2 regions of the Priestia veravalensis genome follow, and region 1 is predicted to be linked to the other one. Evidence: a T-box and tRNA genes for the amino acid it is inferred to sense, from the RefSeq annotation. Region 1 holds a T-box; the other holds one or more tRNA genes.
The links. A T-box is a leader RNA that pairs with one kind of tRNA and senses whether it is charged. The one in region 1 lies ahead of serS (serine--tRNA ligase), so its partner is inferred to be a tRNA-Ser.

Region 1 (3,417 bases):
ACGTATTCTGGTTTCCCTTTTGCCTCGCGGCGGAAGCGAATATTAGCTCTTCGCGCTTGGAAACTTTCAAAGTTTGAACAAGAAGAAATTTCACGATATGACTCATAGCTTGGAATCCACACTTCAATATCGTACTTTTTAGCTGCTGTAAATCCTAAGTCTCCAGTACACATGCTTAAAACACGGTATGGCAGTTCTAACAACTGTAATACTTTTTCAGCATGTCCTGTCAGATTTTCAAGCTCAGCGTAAGAATCTTCTGGTTTTACAAAACGAACTAGCTCTACTTTGTTAAATTGATGCTGACGAATTAGTCCACGTGTATCTCTACCAGCTGAACCTGCTTCTGATCTAAAACATGCGCTGTATGCTGTATAAGCTAATGGTAATTGGTCTCCATTAATGATTTCATCACGGTGTAGATTAGTTACGGGAACTTCAGCCGTTGGGATTAAGAAATAGTCTTCCTCTTTAATTTTAAAAGCATCTTCTTCAAACTTAGGAAGCTGCCCTGTTCCTGTCATGCTTGTACGATTAACCATATATGGAGGAAGAATTTCTTCATATCCATGCTCATCCATGTGTAAGTCCATCATAAAGTTGATTAAGGCACGTTCCAAACGAGCTCCTAGGCCTTTATAAAACACGAAACGGCTTCCCGTTACCTTTGCTGCACGTTCAAAGTCTAAAATATTTAAATCTGTTCCTAGATCCCAGTGTGGCTTCGGCTCAAAATTAAATTGACGAACCTCTCCCCATTTTCTAATTTCTACATTTTCATCTTCCGTTTCACCAACTGGAACACTCTCATGTGGAATATTAGGGATTGAAAGTAATAGTTGTTCTAATTCTGTTTCTACAGTACGAAGACGCTCATCTAACTCTTTAATTTTGTCTCCTACTTGACGCATTTCTAAAATCATACTATCTGCATCTTGCTTTTCACGTTTTAATTGAGCAATTTGTTGAGACACTTCATTACGCTTACTCTTTAATTCCTCAGTTTGAACTAATAGCTGTCTGCGCTCTACATCTAACTCTTCAAAGCGCCCAAGATCTGATAAATCTTCTCCGCGGAACTTTAATTTTTCTTTTACTTCTTCAAGATTAGCTCGTAAAACCTTTACGTCTAACATCTATTTACCTCCTTATTTGTATAAAATGGGCAAAATAAAAACTCCCATCCCTATAAAAGGGACGAGAGTTTAGCCCGCGTTGCCACCCTAGTTGAAGGCTCATAAATAAACCTTCCTCTTCAGTCAGATAACGGAATGAACCGAAGCTATCTACTTACTATTTCAATAGCTTGCTCCAGGATGGATTCGTAAAGGCTAAACATCGATTTTCACCAACCATCGACTCTCTAAAGTTTAACTTCTTTACTACTATTTCCTATCAACGCTTTATACTTTTCAACATTGTAATTAATAATCATAATGTACTACAAGTCTATACAAGTTGCAATTGGTTTATACAGGTTTTTTCAGAGACTCTTTCACCATGTCGATAAAATACTCTGTCATACGATGGTCATCCGTTAATTCTGGATGAAACGAACACCCTAAAAATTGTCCCTGTTTTGCAGCTACGATACGATCATCATGAATAGATAGGACTTCCACGTTCTCACCGACTTCTACAATATGAGGCGCACGAATAAATACTCCAATAAAATCATCTGCAACTTCTTTTATATTTAATTTCGCCTCAAAGCTCTCACGTTGGCGACCAAAAGAATTTCGAGCCACCTTAATATTCATAACACCTAAATGAGGCTCATCATAGTCTACAATTTCGCCTGCTAGTAAGATTAGACCAGCACAAGTCCCAAAGATTGGTTTGCCACTTTTAGCAAATTGGCGCAGTGAATCCATAAAGTCATATTTATCAATCAGACGTCTCATTGCCGTACTTTCTCCACCTGGTAAAATGAGCCCGTCCACTTCTTCTAGCTGTTCTACTTTTTTAATAATAATCGCTTCAGCCCCTGTTGCTTCCACTGAATGCGCATGCTCTCTAAATGCACCTTGTAGTCCTAAAACTCCAACCTTCACCATGCTGTTAAAACTCCCTTACTGTTACCAGCCACGCTCTTGCATGCGATTTTCTGGTAATAATGTTGAGATTTCAATACCTTTCATTGCATTTCCTAATCCTTTAGAAAGCTTTGCAATTAACTCATAATCTTCATAATGCGTTGTTGCTTCTACGATTGAACGAGCAAATTTTTCTGGATTATCAGACTTAAAGATACCAGAACCTACAAACACTCCATCTGCTCCTAATTGCATCATTAATGCCGCATCTGCTGGTGTTGCAACGCCACCTGCAGCAAAGTTAACCACTGGAAGGCGACCTTCACGCTTGATTTGTAATAATAGCTCATAAGGTGCACCTAGTAGCTTTGCTTCCGTCATTAACTCAGCTTCGTCCATACCCACTACTTTACGTACTTGTGCGTTCACTTGACGCATATGACGTACAGCTTCTACAATGTTCCCTGTACCTGGTTCACCTTTTGTACGAAGCATAGCAGCGCCTTCTGCAATACGACGTGCAGCTTCGCCTAAATCGCGGCAACCACAAACAAATGGTACTGTAAACGTATTTTTATTCAAATGAAATTCTTCATCTGCTGGTGTTAATACTTCACTTTCATCAATATAGTCTACGCCCATTGCTTCTAAAACACGCGCTTCTACAATGTGACCGATACGTGCTTTAGCCATTACCGGAATTGAAACAGCATTCATAACTTCTTCGACAATTGTCGGATCTGCCATGCGAGATACGCCACCTGCAGCACGAATGTCTGCTGGTACACGTTCTAATGCCATAACTGCAACTGCTCCTGCTGCTTCTGCAATCTTTGCTTGTTCAGCATTAACAACGTCCATAATAACGCCGCCTTTTTGCATTTCCGCCATTCCGCGTTTTACTCTGTCAGTACCTGTAATGTTACTCATGTTTGTCTTCCCCCAGTATAGTTGTATTACACATAATCAATAAATTATGTATACAAAATTCAAAACTTATTGTCTATTTTACCTTATTTTCTGAAAAAATCCTATTAAAATTGTGTAGTTTGAAAAACTTGTCTAAAAAAAGAAGATACTAAATGCAACAAAAATCTTGCTTTAGTATCTCCTTTTATAAATGGTTTATGAATTAAAACCAATTCTTAATATTAGCGGCTGCATCAGACCATACACCTACAAAGAAATCACCTATACTTCGTATTGCTAAAACAAACCAGTTAGCCTTTTCAATCGTAGTATCTGCAACGACAGGCACTTTATTTGTTCCGTTATTTACTGCATAACCTAAATCATCAAGATTCTTATTCTTGGCACTAACGTAACCTACAACCTGACCCTCTTTAATTGGTGCAACGATTCGATCTTTCTCATCTACAAC
Region 2 (3,417 bases), on a different contig from region 1:
AATCATTCCAGCAAACGAATTTAATACTCCTAGAAAACCATTGAAAAAGTCCCGTGTATCAGGTTCTGTAATTTCAAACGTTAACACGTTAAATGCTAACCAATAAAATCCATACCCTATTCCTAAAAGAGCACCGAGAAGAATTAAAAATTCATCGGCACGGTCGCCTACCATCAACACCACGATATAGAAAACAGATAGAAACGAAACACCTAATCGAAGCACAACGACTCGATCAATTTTTTTAGCCCACCTTCCTGCTAAAATAAAGGTTAATGGCTGAAAGATAACAATGACTAAATTATAAATCGCTAAAGCAGAAAACTCTCCTGTTTGTTTCCATAAATACACGTTTACAAATGAATTTGAAATTGAAATGGCTAAAGCATATAGCCCTCCAATGATAAGTAATAACAATAAATCTTTATTAACTTCTACATCTCCAACAACTTTTTTTAATAAAGGCATATAAAAAACTCCTTTTCTCTTCTACCCCTAGTGTGTGAAAAAGAAAAGGAGATATGTAAAAGAATTGGAAAACAAAAAAACCAGTAAAGGCAATAATTGCTTTACTGGTTTTTTCTCTCATTATTTTGCTGCTGCGTAGCGTTTTGCAACTTCGTCCCATTTAATTACATTAAAGAATGCTGAAATGTAATCTGGACGACGGTTTTGGTAGTTTAAGTAGTAAGCATGCTCCCAAACGTCTAGTCCTAGGATTGGTGTTTTACCTTCCATTAGTGGGCTATCTTGGTTTGGTGTACTTGTTACTTCTAATTCACCGTTGTTTACAACTAACCAAGCCCAGCCAGAACCGAAGCGTGTAGTTGCTGCTTTAGCGAATGCATCTTTGAATGCGTCAAAGCTTCCAAACTTACTGCTAATTGCGTCTGCTAACTCGCCTGTTGGCTCGCCGCCACCGTTAGGGCAAAGAATTGTCCAGAATAATGAGTGGTTAGCATGTCCACCACCATTGTTACGTACTGCTGTACGGATATCTTCTGGTACAGCATCCATATTTGAGATTAACTCTTCAACACTTTTAGAAGCTAAATCAGCTTTTCCTTCTACTGCTGCGTTTAAGTTTGTAACGTAAGTGTTATGGTGTTTCGTATGGTGAATGTTCATCGTTTCTTTGTCGATGTGTGGTTCAAGTGCATCATATGCATAAGGTAATTGTGGTAATTCGTAAGCCATGGGTAATTCCTCCTTTAAAATATATACCTAATTTGGTGAAAGAAAACTCACCTCATGTTTTTAGATTAGCAAATTTAACCTACGCTTTCAATGAAAAAGCATTTAATCATCACTTATATTTACCTGTTTCCCACTGTCTATCCTATTTAAACGTAAAATTTTATTTGAAAACAAAATAAAAAATCTTTCTTCACAATTGTAAAGAAAGATTAATCAACAATATGTATGGCGGAGGAAGAGGGATTCGAACCCCCGCGGGCTTTAACACCCCTGTCGGTTTTCAAGACCGATCCCTTCAGCCGGACTTGGGTATTCCTCCAACCTTTTCATGGTGGACCCTGCAGGACTCGAACCTGCGACCGGACGGTTATGAGCCGTCTGCTCTAACCAGCTGAGCTAAGGGTCCTTGGCTCCACAGGTAGGACTCGAACCTACGACCGATCGGTTAACAGCCGATTGCTCTACCACTGAGCTACTGTGGAATAATAGTATGTATGCTTTGTCACTTAAAGGAATAGCGGCGGAGGGGATCGAACCCCCGACCTCACGGGTATGAACCGTACGCTCTAGCCAGCTGAGCTACACCGCCATGGCTCCACAGGTAGGACTCGAACCTACGACCGATCGGTTAACAGCCGATTGCTCTACCACTGAGCTACTGTGGAACGATATAACATTTATTAGCGACATTAAAAATTTAACATGTTTTTAATTAAAAGTCAACAAATTATTATAAAACAACGATAAGAAAGTAAATAATCATTGCCGCCTGTATAATTCCTTTTGAAATAGCACCGCTGAAAAAGCCAACTAACGATCCAAAACCAATCTTTATAGCATTTTGAAAATTCGTACGGTGTACAACTAACTCACCAATCACCGCCCCTAAAAATGGGCCAATTAATATACCAAGCCCAGGAATTAAGAATGGACCAACCAACAATCCAATGGTGCTTCCCCAAATACCCGCTTTTGTTCCACCGAACTTTTTAACACCAATTAGATTTGCCAAATAATCAGCGGCAAAAAGTGCTGCCACAAGCAGACCTTGAATAAGCACAAACAAGAAAGTATATGGTTCAAAACTATAGAAAAACCCGTACAATAAAAATCCAAGTGCTACAAACAGTACGCTTGGAATAATAGGATAGACTAATCCAATAAATGATACAACAAAACAAATTGCAATGAGTGTCCAATATAAAAAGTCCAACTTAACACGTTTCCTTTCATCTCAATCTCTATTTACTATTATTATCAAACAGTATACACTGTAACAACTTTTTTGATAATAATATTCCATAAAAAAGAGCAACTCGTTAACGAGTCGCTCTTTTTAGCTTATTGAGATTTTTGAGTCACACTCTTTTGATTTTCTCCTAACACTGCTTCTGCAATATTAACTGCGTGATCTCCAATACGCTCTAAGTTACTAATAATGTCAACAAATACAATACCAGCTGAGCCTGTGCAAGCACCTTCGTTTAAGCGTAAAATATGCTTTTTACGAAGTGAACGCTCCATGCTGTCGATTTGATTTTCTTGTTGCATTACGTGAACAGCTTTTTCACGATCGTTGTTCTCTAGTGCTGCAACAGCTTCTTTAACTGTTGAAATTGTTAGTTCAAACATTTCTGCTAAATCTTTATTAGCTTCAGATGTTACCTTTACTTTGTTAGTAATTTGATAATCAACAAGCTCTACGATATTTTCAAAATGATCTCCAATACGTTCAATATCACGAGCCGTGTCTAACAGCATTGAATGCTCTTCACTTTCTGAAGCTGACATAGAAGAAGAAGAAAGTAAAATTAAATAGTTAGTAATTTTTTTATCTAAATTGTTAATGGCATCTTCAATTTGTAAAGCCATATCAGAATGCTTATGTTGCTTCGTTTTCAAATAATTGTTTGCTTCTTCTAATCCAATTGTTGAGAATTGCCCCATACGAACGAGCTCTTCTTTTGCTTGTCCTAACGCAATTGATGGTGATTGTTCAATAAAAACTGGATCTAGATGTTTCGGTTTAAAGTCAACTAGCGCATCGTCTCCAGGAATTACTTTTGTTACGATATAAGCCAAGAACCCGATTAATGGGAACTGAATAATTGTGTTAGAAATATTAAATGCACCGTGCGCAAATGCAATTGTCATTTCTGGATTTAAACTTAGTGCCCCTTGCAGATAGATGATAATTTTAGTAAATAACGGTAAAATAAT

Region 2: it has a tRNA-Ser gene. The T-box ahead of serS (serine--tRNA ligase) is inferred to sense a tRNA for this amino acid. The anticodon was not compared.

Annotation. Positions count from the first base shown of each region.
Region 1 covers NZ_KQ758699.1:8,700-12,116, forward strand. Annotated here, with positions in the region: gene serS (serine--tRNA ligase) at 1-1,136, opposite strand, end outside; T-box leader at 1,191-1,408, opposite strand; gene pdxT (pyridoxal 5'-phosphate synthase glutaminase subunit PdxT) at 1,470-2,057, opposite strand; gene pdxS (pyridoxal 5'-phosphate synthase lyase subunit PdxS) at 2,079-2,966, opposite strand; gene AS180_RS18615 (serine hydrolase) at 3,169-3,417, opposite strand, start outside.
Region 2 covers NZ_KQ758690.1:1,257-4,673, reverse strand. Annotated here, with positions in the region: gene AS180_RS17675 (MFS transporter) at 1-468, opposite strand, end outside; gene sodA (superoxide dismutase SodA) at 589-1,197, opposite strand; tRNA gene AS180_RS17665 (tRNA-Ser) at 1,424-1,516, opposite strand; tRNA gene AS180_RS17660 (tRNA-Ile) at 1,527-1,603, opposite strand; tRNA gene AS180_RS17655 (tRNA-Asn) at 1,605-1,679, opposite strand; tRNA gene AS180_RS17650 (tRNA-Met) at 1,713-1,786, opposite strand; tRNA gene AS180_RS17645 (tRNA-Asn) at 1,788-1,862, opposite strand; gene AS180_RS17640 (DUF456 domain-containing protein) at 1,928-2,410, opposite strand; gene AS180_RS17635 (Na/Pi cotransporter family protein) at 2,539-3,417, opposite strand, start outside.